3 regions of the Colwellia sp. BRX8-9 genome follow, and region 2 is predicted to be linked to each of the others. Evidence: riboswitches for the same ligand, from Rfam matches in the RefSeq annotation. Region 2 holds a riboswitch; each other region holds the start of a gene.
What was found. Region 2 has a riboswitch for cobalamin ahead of cobO (cob(I)yrinic acid a,c-diamide adenosyltransferase). Riboswitches for the same ligand answer to the same signal wherever they lie in the genome.
Positions count from the first base shown of each region.

Region 1: another riboswitch for cobalamin. It lies ahead of H4J70_RS05565 (ABC transporter ATP-binding protein); the one in region 2 lies ahead of cobO (cob(I)yrinic acid a,c-diamide adenosyltransferase).
Region 3: another riboswitch for cobalamin. It lies ahead of H4J70_RS05605 (TonB-dependent receptor); the one in region 2 lies ahead of cobO (cob(I)yrinic acid a,c-diamide adenosyltransferase).

Region 1 covers NZ_JACGVN010000005.1:46,597-50,886, reverse strand. The annotation lists gene cobT (nicotinate-nucleotide--dimethylbenzimidazole phosphoribosyltransferase) at 1-504, opposite strand, end outside; gene H4J70_RS05570 (iron ABC transporter permease) at 516-1,535, opposite strand; gene H4J70_RS05565 (ABC transporter ATP-binding protein) at 1,528-2,391, opposite strand; cobalamin riboswitch at 2,537-2,686, opposite strand; gene H4J70_RS05560 (histidine phosphatase family protein) at 2,759-3,370, opposite strand; gene H4J70_RS05555 (hypothetical protein) at 3,442-3,672, shown strand; gene H4J70_RS05550 (TonB-dependent receptor) at 3,778-4,290, opposite strand, start outside.
Region 2 covers NZ_JACGVN010000029.1:2,832-7,121, reverse strand. The annotation lists gene H4J70_RS18070 (M13 family metallopeptidase) at 1-1,729, shown strand, start outside; cobalamin riboswitch at 1,881-2,025, shown strand; gene cobO (cob(I)yrinic acid a,c-diamide adenosyltransferase) at 2,148-2,753, shown strand; gene H4J70_RS18060 (c-type cytochrome) at 3,777-4,232, shown strand; gene H4J70_RS18055 (MBL fold metallo-hydrolase RNA specificity domain-containing protein) at 4,250-4,290, shown strand, end outside.
Region 3 covers NZ_JACGVN010000005.1:56,766-61,055, reverse strand. The annotation lists gene H4J70_RS05615 (sigma 54-interacting transcriptional regulator) at 1-643, shown strand, start outside; gene H4J70_RS05610 (MarR family winged helix-turn-helix transcriptional regulator) at 661-1,107, shown strand; cobalamin riboswitch at 1,502-1,673, shown strand; gene H4J70_RS05605 (TonB-dependent receptor) at 1,703-3,766, shown strand; gene H4J70_RS05600 (cadherin repeat domain-containing protein) at 3,767-4,290, shown strand, end outside.

The DNA of each region.
Region 1 (4,290 bases), on a different contig from region 2:
ACAGCCTTTTTCATGAACTGATTTGACCAAAGCAGTCGCTTTTTCAAAACCGAGTTCAACTTGCGCTAGACTCATCGCTGGTGCGATATTTAATGGTGCGGTGATATTGCCTAAACGTTGATTGATAACGCCTGAACAATTATCAATTGGCGATAAAATACCCGCATCTACCACACTTAACTGCCAACCAAGCTGCTTACAAAAGACATTAATCGCCGCGCCACCGCTGGCAAAATTAGCCACCATTTGTGAGGTCACTTCACTCGGTGCAATAGAAACACCTTGCGCTGCGACACCGTGATCACCGGCAAATATAAATAAACTAGGATGTTTTATACTCAATGATTGTCGGTCAATATTTACTGTTGATAACTGCACAGCGGCAATAATTTTAGCGGTATCTTCTAGTTGGCCTAATGCGCCGAGTGGTTTAGTTTTTCCATCGATAGTCGACTGGATCTGTTGATTAAACACATCAGTTACTTTTTTAATAGCAAAGTTCATCAATAGCTCCTTTAAGCTTTATTTTTGCGAAAGTACAACAAGGATAAAAAGAATAAGCTCCCCAAAGCAGAAGTGATAACACCTACGGGTAGCTCTTGGTTTTCTAGTACAACTCTCGATAATACATCCACCCAAATCATAAAAATACCACCGACTAAAGCCGTTAACATAATGCCAAAAACAGTACCTTGAGAAACAAAAAATCGTACAATATGGGGTATCATCAAGCCAACAAAGCCTATACCACCACACAAAGAGACTAACGTTGCGGTGATCAGTGAACTCAGTACCAACATCACTAAGCGAAAGCGGTTAACATTAATACCTAAGGTTGTAGCACTTTCATCGCCTAACAACATTGCATTCAGTTGGCGTCGATACGCTAACATCATAATGACACAGCTAATAATAACGACCGCGGGAAACCATAAAATAGACCATTGCGCACGCGAAAAACTGCCCATAGTCCAAAATAATATCGCCGTAACCGCTTGTGGATCGGTATGATAAAGTAACAAGCTAGTAAACGAGCTGAACAAAAACGATAACGCTACGCCAGCCAATAGCATAGATTCAACTTGTTGACTTTGCCGACGACCAGAGATCATTAGCAACATTAGCATCGCCACTAAACTGCCCGCAAAAGCCGCGACAGGTGTTACAACAGAAATAGTGCTGCCCAATAAAACAATAGATATAACGACTCCTAAAGAAGCCCCTGAAGAAATACCAAAAAGATAAGGGTCGGCTAATGGATTTCGCGTTACCGTTTGTAAAATCAGCCCAGAAACCGCTAAGCCACAACCCGCTAAAAAAGCTAAAATAGCGCGCGGCATACGTAATTCCCAAATAATACGCTCATAAAAAATCACCTCGCTCGCGTCTTTATCTGTGGATAAACTAGCCAGTAGACTCGAAGTAACATCGCTAAAACTAATATCTGCAGCACCTAAAGATAACGACGCAATAAAGCTGATAACACCAAAAGCTAAGGTCAGAAAAATAATCCACGAATGATTGACCTTAAACATGAGGTAACGCTCTACTTTCTGCCGTTTTTTCTTGAGTATCGTAGCCATAGAAATAAGAAATATGAGGAACCTTATGTTGTGGATGAAGAGAGACTTGCGCGCAGACACCAAATACATTTGATAACATTTCAGAGGTGATCACCGCTTGTGGTGACCCTTGCTCAACCAGTTTACCTTTATCTAACACCAGCAGTTGATCGCACATCGCACTGGCAAGGTTTAAATCATGAAAAGACGCAATAACCGTGATGCCTAGCGATTTAGCTAATTCAATAACCTGAATTTGGTAGCGAACATCAAGATGACTGGTTGGCTCGTCCATAATAAGTAAGCTGGGCGTTTGCACTATAGCACGAGCTATAAGTGCGCGTTGTTTTTCTCCACCGGATAAATGTTCAAAATTTTGTAAGTTTTTATCCACTAAGCCAACTTGCTTAATAGCACGGTCTATCTTAAGTCGGTCGCTGGCTTGTTCACGGGTAAATAGACCTTTGTGTGGCAGTAAACCCAGCGCAACAACGTCATGAACAGTTAAGTTAAAATGGGTGGGTGTTTCTTGTAAAACTACAGCGATATCTTGAGCATATTGATAGGCGTCATACTTTTGCCAAATATCTTTTTGATTAAATTGCACCAAACCAGAATCAGGTTTTACGTAACGATATAAGCAGCGAAGTAAGCTAGACTTTCCGGCACCATTAGGCCCTAAAATACCAGTAAAACTGCCTTTTTTAATGGTGAAAGAAATATCATCTAAAATAAGTTGGCTGTCGGCATGCCAAGAAAGATGCTGCACTGAAAGCAATGCGGTATTAGCGGTATTTATTGATGAGGATTGATCCTGGCTACTATTCAAAAATTGCTACTCACATACTATTGACACTTAAGGAGCATCAAACAGAGCACAATCAATCTCTTAGTATATGAAAAACTCAAGAGTCGACAATACAATGTTCGAGTAAACCCGCTCGACTTTGTTGGTTTTGCCTGTCATTTTGATAGGCAAATGACTCTAAATTAATGGGTATCCTGACTTAAGCTTTATGGTTATTAACTACCACTAAAAGGCTTTTACAGTTGCGGGTACAGTTGCGGTTTTTCACCACATTCCCACATTAAAAATGAGTTATATAATTTTGTTTGGAGATTATCGTCTGCTCACTAAAAATAGCAAGGTTTAATTGCCAATAACACCGAATTCATTGACTTATCGAGGTAACTTATCACCACACTATTTTTGGCCAATCAACGCCACTATCATCAGTATAAATATTAACTTTAACTAGCCCTGCATAAGGAATATCAATATGACTCATGTGAACCGTGCCCGGCATAGGCAAATTAAGTACACGCGCAATTAAGTGTTTGATAACACCACCATGCGCAACTACCAAGGTATTTCCTTCGGGTGCGTCTGCGAGCCATTCTTGCCACCAAGTATCGACACGCTTAACAAAATCAGCCATAGCTTCACCATTAGGCACAGTATGCTGCCAAGGGTTTTGCCAAAAATCACCCAGTGAAGGCTGCAGAGCACTGGCTTTTATCTGCCACAAGGCTTGATAGGTTTGTCCATCCCAATCACCAAAATTCATTTCTTTAAGGTTATCGCTTAATTGGAGATTAATGCTGTATTTTAATGAGTATGCTTTGGCAAACACCTGACAACGTTGCAAAGGTGAACTGATACAAAAGGATATCTCTGGTAATTTTTGGCTAACGTCCCACAGCTGTTGCAAGCCATTTTCAGAAAGTGCGACATCTGTTTTACCGGCTAAAATACCCGGTGTAGCAATTTCACCATGGCGTAATAAATATAAAGTCCGCTGTAGCAAAGCATTACCTCTTAATATATATAGTGTAAAAAAGCATAGCGTAACCTTAAATTCAACATTGCGTAAGTACTATGACAAATAGCTGTGCACTTATAAACAACAGCACAGGAGTCAATGTTGTTCACTTTAGCGAAAGTGAGCACTTAACTATCTTGCCATTTAGCCTCTCGTTAACCGAAGAAGCGCACGTTTTAACCTCTTCCTTTCCTTTCATGATGAGGCCTAGATTTAAAGCTGAAATACCTGCTAATTCGTTTGGATCTTGTGATACTGGTGGAAACCAAGGTGGTCCTCCCCCTTAATACTTTAATGTAATAGCAAGAAGTGCCTAAATTCATCTATAAAAAAGCCGCTCAGTTTACCTGAACGGCTTGGCTAATTTAAATATGTTTAACTTTACTATTTAATTAGAAACTATAACGAGCAGTCAGTGTAATTCTACGTGGAGCTTGGTAGTTTACCGGTGTCGTATAGTTAGGGTTAGGCAGTCTCGATGAAGCCGAGCCTACGTCACCTGTTTCATTGTATTCAGTGACTTCTTGAAAGTTAAAGGCATTTCTGACATTGACTTTCACGGTTAAGCCATCAACATATTCCGGCTTATATGTTAAACCTAGGTCAACATTTTTAACCCATGGAGTACGGCCTTGATCGCCACGATTACCTAAGACACCACCACAGTAAAACGATGAAGCACCGTAATTAGCTAAACCGCCAGCATCAACACCTAACTCATCTCTAAGTTCGTCAAGCGGAATAAAACCAACACAGTTTCTTGGACGACCAGATTGTAAACTGAAATTAGCAGATACTGAAATCTCATCATTAACTTGGTATGCACCAAAAGCTTTAAAGGTGTGACGACGATCATTGGGTAAAGCACCATAGGCACCATGCTGAAATAATGCATTATCAATGTC
Region 2 (4,290 bases):
AAAAGTAGCTGACTTATTCCGTTCATATATGAACATGGATGCACGTAATACTGCAGGTACGGCTCCTATCCAACCATTATTTGATAGCATCAATGGTTTAAAAGACAAGAATGAACTTGCGACATTTTTTGGTGAAAATCAAAAAAATGGTGTCGGTAGCCCATTAGCGTTTTATATCAGCGTTGACGGTAAAGACTCAACTCGCTATGCCACTCATATTTGGCAAACAGGTTTAGGCTTACCCGACAGAGATTACTACTTTGATGAAACCGAACGTTTTGCCGCATTACGTAAAGGTTATGTTGCTCATATTGAAAATATGTTCAACTTAGCTGGTTTGAAGAATGGTAAAGCTGCTGCGCAAACGGTCATGGCAATTGAAACTAAATTAGCAGGTTTTCATTGGACAAAAGTTGAAACTCGTGACAGCAGTAAAACTTACAATAAATTCGATGTCGCTGACTTAAACACAGTTACTGATGCATTTAACTGGAATGCTTACCTTGCTGCTCAAGGCGTATCAGCGCAAAAAGACATCATTATTAACCAACCTTCATTTGTTAAAGGTTTTGGCGAAATATTTGCAGCAACCTCATTAGCTGATTGGCAAACTTACTTAACTTTCCATACCTTAAGTAACTTTGCTGGTTCTTTAACCGCTGACTTAGATAATGAAAACTTTGACTTTTATTCTCAGCAGTTAAGAGGACAAAAAGAACAACGTCCAATGTGGAAGCGTGGTGTTGGCGTAGTTAACAGCAATTTAGGTGAGGTTATTGGTAAAGTTTATGTGAGCCGTCACTTTAAGCCTGAAGCTAAAACCCGTATGACACAGCTTGTTGAAAACTTACGCGGAGCATATGGTGCAAGTATTGATGAACTAGAGTGGATGTCTGATTCAACTAAAAAAGCTGCCCATGTAAAACTAGCAAGCTTTGATCCTAAAATTGGTTACCCAAATAAGTGGGAAGATTACTCCGCACTTGTTATTAAAGGTGATGACTTAGTTGGCAATAAAATGCGTTCTGGTAGTGTTTCTCATCAAAAAGAAGTCGCTAAGTTAGGTGGTCCAATTGATAAGCAAGAATGGGGCATGACGCCGCAAACTGTTAATGCTTATTACAATCCAACTAAGAATGAAATTGTTTTCCCTGCAGCCATATTACAACCACCATTTTTCAACTTAGCTGCTGACGATGCGGTTAACTATGGCGGTATTGGCGCGGTTATCGGTCATGAAATGGGTCACGGATTTGACGACCAAGGTAGTAAGTATGATGGCGACGGTAACATGCGTAACTGGTGGACTGAAGCAGATTTAGCGGCCTTTAAAGTTCGCACCGATGACTTGGTAAAACAATACGATGGCTATTCAGTATTTGAAGACTTAAATGTAAACGGTTCTTTAACACTGGGCGAGAATATTGGTGATTTATCAGGGGTAACTATCGCGTATAAAGCTTATATTGCCTCATTAAATGGTAAAGAAGCACCGGTAATTGACGGACTAACTGGCGATCAACGTTTCTTCATGGGCTTTGCTCAAGTATGGCGTGGAAAAAAGGTTGAGAAATCATTACGTAATCAAGTAGCAACTGACCCTCATTCACCTGGTGAGTTCCGTGCATTAGGCTCTTTATCTAACATGCCTGAATTCTACAAAGCGTTTAACGTTAAAGAAGGTGATGCTATGTATATCGCCCCTGAGAAACGTGTAAAAATTTGGTAAGCCAATGGCTTAGTTAAATAACGTTATTATTAGAAAACACTAAAATGCCAACAAGTATTGTTGGCATTTTTATTACTGAAAATTCCTTGCCTTAGATTCTATTTATCAAAAACATAAAATCAATGATGTTTAATACCGCTAGATATTGTAAATAATTATAAATCTCGTAAACTAACGCAACGTAAATGTGTTTAGGGAATAAGGTGAGAAACCTTGACTGTTCCCGCAACTGTAAATTGTAGTGACTTAAGAGTTGCCAATGAGTCAGCATACCTATCCACAATAAGATCACCACCATTAACATCAATAAAATCGTGCGGGAATACACGGTAAATTGCTATTTTTTAAGGGACCCCCTTAACGTTAGCCTTGCCTTTTCTCCTCTTTAAAAAAACTATAATTACCCATAGGAATACTCATGGTTGACGAAACACAAAAAAGTGAAAAACACCAAGCACGCATGCAAAAAGTAAAAGATAAAGTTGATGCAAGAGTTGATGCTGCCACTGATGAACGCGGTATATTAATTGTAATTACAGGTAACGGTAAGGGTAAGTCAACATCAGGATTTGGCACACTAACTCGCGCAGTAGGACACGGTTTAAACGCTGCAGCTATTCAATTTATAAAGGGCACTTGGGCTTGTGGCGAAAGAAATGTCCTTGAAAAGCTCGGCGTACCTTTTCACGTGATGGCAACAGGGTTTACTTGGAATACACAAGATAAATCAACCGATATTGCCGCTGCTCAACTTGTTTGGAAAGAAGCAAAGAAACTATTAGCTGACGAAACCGTTGATGTTGTGCTACTTGATGAACTGACTTACATGCTGTCGTTTAAATACCTTGATCTTGATGAAGTACTAGACGCCATCGCTAATCGCCCGCCTATGCAACATGTAATAGCCACAGGCCGTGGCGCACATCGTTCACTCTTAGAATTAGCTGATACAGTTAGTGAAGTGCAATCGATTAAACATGCTTTTGATAATAATATAAAAGCACAAAAAGGTATTGATTGGTAATAACTCAGCCATATTGATACCAACTACGTTATGTTGATACCAACTACGTCATGCTGATAACAACTACGTCATGTTGATACCAACTACGTCATGTTGATAACAACTCCGTCATGTTGAATTTATTTCAGTATCAGCATGGCGAAATGACAACCTAAAATCGAGCTTTCATGTGTTACACGCATAATGTCTGAGATTGATCTCTTCAGATCACTTTTACTACAAAGACGACATATCTTAATTTTAATAAGTAGTCCGCTTAGCCACCACAGCGGTCGTTCATCATCTAATAATTAAAGCTTACTTTGATAAGTATTGCAGAAGTTAGCTTTTGGTTTTTCTTTAGGTAGACTGTTCGCTCAGGCTGTGTGAAAACACTCAGCTTACAATTTTTATGCAACGCTATGTAAATTCAAAGGTAGTTTGACACCAAACTTACTACAGATTTAAATCTACAGAGTCTTTTGTCGTTGATATTTCCAAATTACGCAAGTTCAAAATAGTTTTCACACAGCCTGCGCTATCAGTTGACCTTAATATTTATGTATTAAAGGTTCGTTAAGCTTTTCTGCCCTTATTGGTTTGTTAGCTGGCATTCATCTGGCAAAAAGTGCCGCTAAATTAATCCCCATAGAAGCGCTGCGCACTGAATGATTTATTCAGTGTTATCGGATAGACAAAGTTATTTACCTACTTCATTCATAAGCTGTTAGTTTTTCATTAACGTCTACATCATTGATCTATATCAACGTATTCCCAAGAAAAATTGAATCCTCAAATAAGAACAACTAGACTAAAAATCAACCTAATAGTGGAAAGCGCTATGTGTAATTTTTTTGGAATTATCTGCTTTTTAACTTGTACTGCTATCCCAGAAGAGTCTTTGATATCACCAGAAAAATGCTTATCTATACAATTTGTAGATATCAATAAGCAAGAAAAAATTCTAATACTAGTGTGACTTTACTCATGGTTTTGATCAGCGCTTTAATTAATTCAACTTAAAAAAGTAATTAAGGAATAACAATGAAATACATTCTATTCACTTTACTTATCGTTTTGTCATTAACGCTATTCAGTTGTGATAAAGGGGTTGATTCCCCACGAGGATTTAGCCTGCCTAAAGGTAATATTGAAACAGGTAAAACAGTTTTCTTAAAGTACCAATGTTTAGCGTGCCACACACTAAAAGGTGTTGAGGACTCAAGTATTGTAAAACAACAAGATATCTCTGTTTCCCTTGGGGGTGAGAAAACTAAAATCATAACTTACGCTGAATTAGTTACTTCAATAATTAATCCATCTCATAAATTCTCCAACCCGCATTCGCCTAAGCTAAGAACACCTGAAGGAAAATCAAAGATGAAGGTCTTTAACGATGTTATGACCGTGACCGAGCTTATTGATTTGGTGTCCTTTTTACAGCCAAATTACACATTAAAACCTTATCAACAAACCAGATATCCGTATTACCCACACTAATCCTTATGGGAGCTAAAATGAATATTAAATTTTTCGGTGCCACTCGTGAAGTCACGGG
Region 3 (4,290 bases), on a different contig from region 2:
CATGCCGATGAGCTTTCAAGTTAAATTATTACGCGCCTTACAAGAAAAAGAAGTGCGCCCAGTCGGCAGTGCCCAGTCAGTAAAAGTCGATGTCCGTATTATTGCCGCTACCCATAAAAATTTACAACAAGCGATCATAGATAAAAGCTTTCGTGAAGATCTTTACTACCGCTTAAATGTTGTGGAACTCACTTTACCAGCCCTGTCTGAACGACGTGAAGATATTCCTTTGCTTGCCCAGCACTTTTTAACAGTCGCGATTAAAAGTACCAGTCATAAAATAAACGGCTTTAGCCAAGCCGCGATGGAGATTTTAATTAGGGCTGAATGGCCCGGTAATATTAGACAATTACAAAATGTTGTTGAGCAATGCGTCGCTTTATCTACCGAGCCGTTAATTAGTGAGAGTTTAATTAATAATGCTTTACGTAATGAAAGTGCACAGCTGCCTTCTTTTCAAGAAGCGAGAGAGCAATTCGAGCGTGACTACTTAGCAAAATTACTAAAAACCACCGAAGGTAATGTTTCACAAGCCGCAAAAATAGCGCAGCGAAACCGAACAGAATTCTATAAATTATTGAAAAAACATCACTTAAATGCCGAATCATTTAGAGTAGATAACAACATTACTTCACAAGCATAGCCGAGCATAACTAAACGATGAAAAGCTTACACTTAACCAACTTTTTTCCTTATCAGCTGACGCAACTACAAGTAAAAGTGAGTGATAATATTGCTGACATTTACACAGGAAGATTTGAGCTTTCTCGTCAAGAATGGCGAGTGCTAGCCAGCTTAGGTAACGGAGAGTTATTATCCGCAAAGCAGATAGGTGAACAAACTAACTTAGAAAAAATGCCGGCGAGCCGGGCAATAACAAGGATGCAAGCTCAGGGATTATTGGTTAAAAACACAGATAAATCCGATAAACGCTCTTCGCTATTAAAACTAACCACGCAAGGTTTGGCGATATATCAACAGTTAATACCTATGGTGCTAGCTCGTGAGCAAGAACTATTATCGGTATTAAGTGCTGAAGAAAAAAATCAGCTAGCTAATATTATTGAAAAATTAACTTTAAAATCAGTGGATATAGCGAATCAATAACAATGACAATTGTCGCTGATAATGACTAGCCAAACTCACCATTAAACAGCCTAGGTGAAATTGGCAGACAATAAATACCTACCGTAGAGCTTAGGTTTTATCGGCTGTTATTGAACGACTCATTATTAATTAAAAAGAAGAAATTGCCGTCACTAAAGTGTCAGTAACGTCAAAAATGCCTCACCAGATCATCGTTAATACCATCAGATAAAATAGTCTGGCAACAAAATTTTTCTGATAATACGACATATTTTACCTCTGAACTCAAAGGGCTGGGTCAAAATATAGAGTAAATGACGTTGCGTTAAACCCGTCGAACGATTAAAGCTAACTAGCCATGAACTATAGATTTAATACTCTAACTGTTGACAAGCTATATTAATAGTCTCAAAATAACGACCATAATTGATTAGGTGCTCAATATTTATACTTTAACAAGGTATAAATTAGAGATAATCGGGAAGTTAGTACATGCTATGCATAATTCTAGCGCTGCCCCCGCAACGGTAATACTTTACGCTATGTAAAGTTAAGCCCGGAGACCGGCCTAAATGATATCGAATGACTTGCAGTGCGGTGGGCGCTACGGAATTTAATGACATTAGCAATAGCTAGTTGTCATGATCCTTCCGTACCTCCCTCAAAATTTTTTGAGGTTATTATTTTTTCTTATTTACGAAATATCTTTGTTCTTTTACTCATAGCGATGCCTGTATTTGCGCAAGTAGAAGACGTGTCAACTGACGATATAGAAGTCATTGAAGTTGTTAATGATCAGTCATTTAATACACCTAATTATCAAGTATTACATCGCGAAAGCTTTATATACTCATCGCAAACGCTTGCCGATATTTTACAGTCGATAAATGGCATTCAAATTCGCCAAATAAGTGGAATTGGTAATCCTGTCTCTGTTTCAATTAGAGGGTCGAGTAGTAAGCAGGTCCAACTTTATATTGATGGTCAACTGATTAACGATAGCCAATTTGGTGGTTTTGATTTAAACCAGATACCCACAGAACAAATTGAAAGTATTGAAATCAGTAAAAATCAAGCGATTGGTACCGGCGCTACCCCTATAGGTGGTGTTATTCGCATTAACACTTACAACCCCACTGAAGACTCCAGTAAATTAACCTTGGCCACCGGCTCATTTGGCTATCAAGAAGTTAATGCGCTTTATAATAAAGCATTTAAAACTCACAGTCTGTCTTTTGGTGGTCATTATATTAACAGTGACAACGATTACGATTTTATCGTTCCAGCGGGCTTTAGTAGTAGTGATACGTCTGACAGACAAGCATTAAGAAATAATGAGTTTACAAAGAAGTCTTTTTTTATAAACGACATATTCCAATTTAATCAACATCAGATCAGGGTCAATGTACAATATAACGATCAAGAAAAAGCCCTGCCTAATTACCAAAACAACTCCCCTGAAAACAATTCGACGTTAAACTCTGACAACTTACGCTATAGCTATCAACATCAATGGTTAACCAAATCCCCTTGGCTAAATTCAATTGAATTTGAAGCCTACGCTGAAAATAAAGATGAGCGTTATATTTCAAGTCCCGACTCGATAAAACTTGATATCAATGATTATGAAACAACAAAAAAACATATCGGCTTTAAACCTTACCTTACATGGAACGAGTTTAATCTAGTGCCATTTGTCAGTTTTAATAAACAAAATTTCAGCTCTGTTAGCGAACACAACGGAAAACCAACACAATGTAATGGTATAGCGTCATGTGATATTTCAGCAAAACAAGAACAACTCAACATAGGCTCTCGCATTGAGTGGCAACCCGAGTCACTCCCCATAGAAGTGTATGCATTGTTGAGTAACCTACAAGAGAAAAATTCAAACATAGCGATTAATCAATCCAGTGCAGCTAAGTTTGTAGCCAATGATAATTATCAAACAACTGAAGTCGGGTTAAGCTTTAAGCAAGGTAATTTAAAAGTTACCAGTAACTTAAGTAATGGTGTTAGAACACCGACATTATACGAATTATTTGGTGATAGAGGCTCCTTTAAGGGTAATGATAATTTATTGCCAGAAGAAGCAAAAACACTCTCAATGGGGGGGCAGTACCTTTACAAAAGTTTGTCTATATCTTCATCTATTTACCAACAAAAATTAGAAAATTCAATTGTCGCCATTTTTAACTCAAGTAATGTCGGTAGCTATAGAAATGTCAGTAATGCAGACTTGTTAGGCATTGAAATTCAAACAAATTATCAATTATTAACACAATTATCTTTCGCGCTACAAGCCAATATTATAGACAGTGAAACCACATCAAAATTTGTCGCATTTAATAAGAAGAAACTACCTGGTATATATCATCAACAGTACAGCGTAGCGTTGAAATACAAGGTGAATTCCGCATGGAACATGTCATTTAAAGTAAGTAAAGATAAAGACTTGTACTTCAATCTCATTAACAGAATTCAAAATAATAACGGTCATGTAGGTAATGGTAATCCAGCCAACCGCACCGTATCAGATTTTTCAGTCAACTGGAAAAAAGGCAAACATAGAATATCTTTTGCCGCCAATAATTTATTTAACGACAAATACCAAGATCTTGCGAATAGAACATCGCAGGGTCGTAGCTTAAAAATAAAATACACAATTAAGGGATTTTAAATGTTAACTAGCTTTAAAAAACACATATTACCATTAAGTTTAGTACTGAGCACTGTTGCTCTTGCAGGCTGTGGCGGAAGTTCAAAAAGTAATGTCGCACCAATAGTTACCGGCGCAAGTAGCCCAACGATAGAAGAAAACACAACATCAGTTGGCACCTATAATGCTACTGATGCCGATGGAGACGCTATCGTACTTTCACTTACGGGTGATTCAAGTGGTTTATTTAGCATCACACAAAGTGGTGAATTAAGCTTTATAGATGCTCCTGATTTTGACAGCGGTGAAGTCGGTCCTTTCGCTGTCACAATTGTTGCAACGGATGACAGTAAAAAGAACTTAACCGGTGAATTGGCTATTCAAGTGAGTGTCGGTGATGTGAAAGACACACCATCATTCGCGGTTGTTCAAACAGTTGCACCTGATTTTTCAGGCTCTGAAGTTGTGACCTTAGACCCAATTACAGAGCAAGTCACCAAAGGCTATTATATTAAAGATGCCTCTGACTATACTGTTCGTAGCTA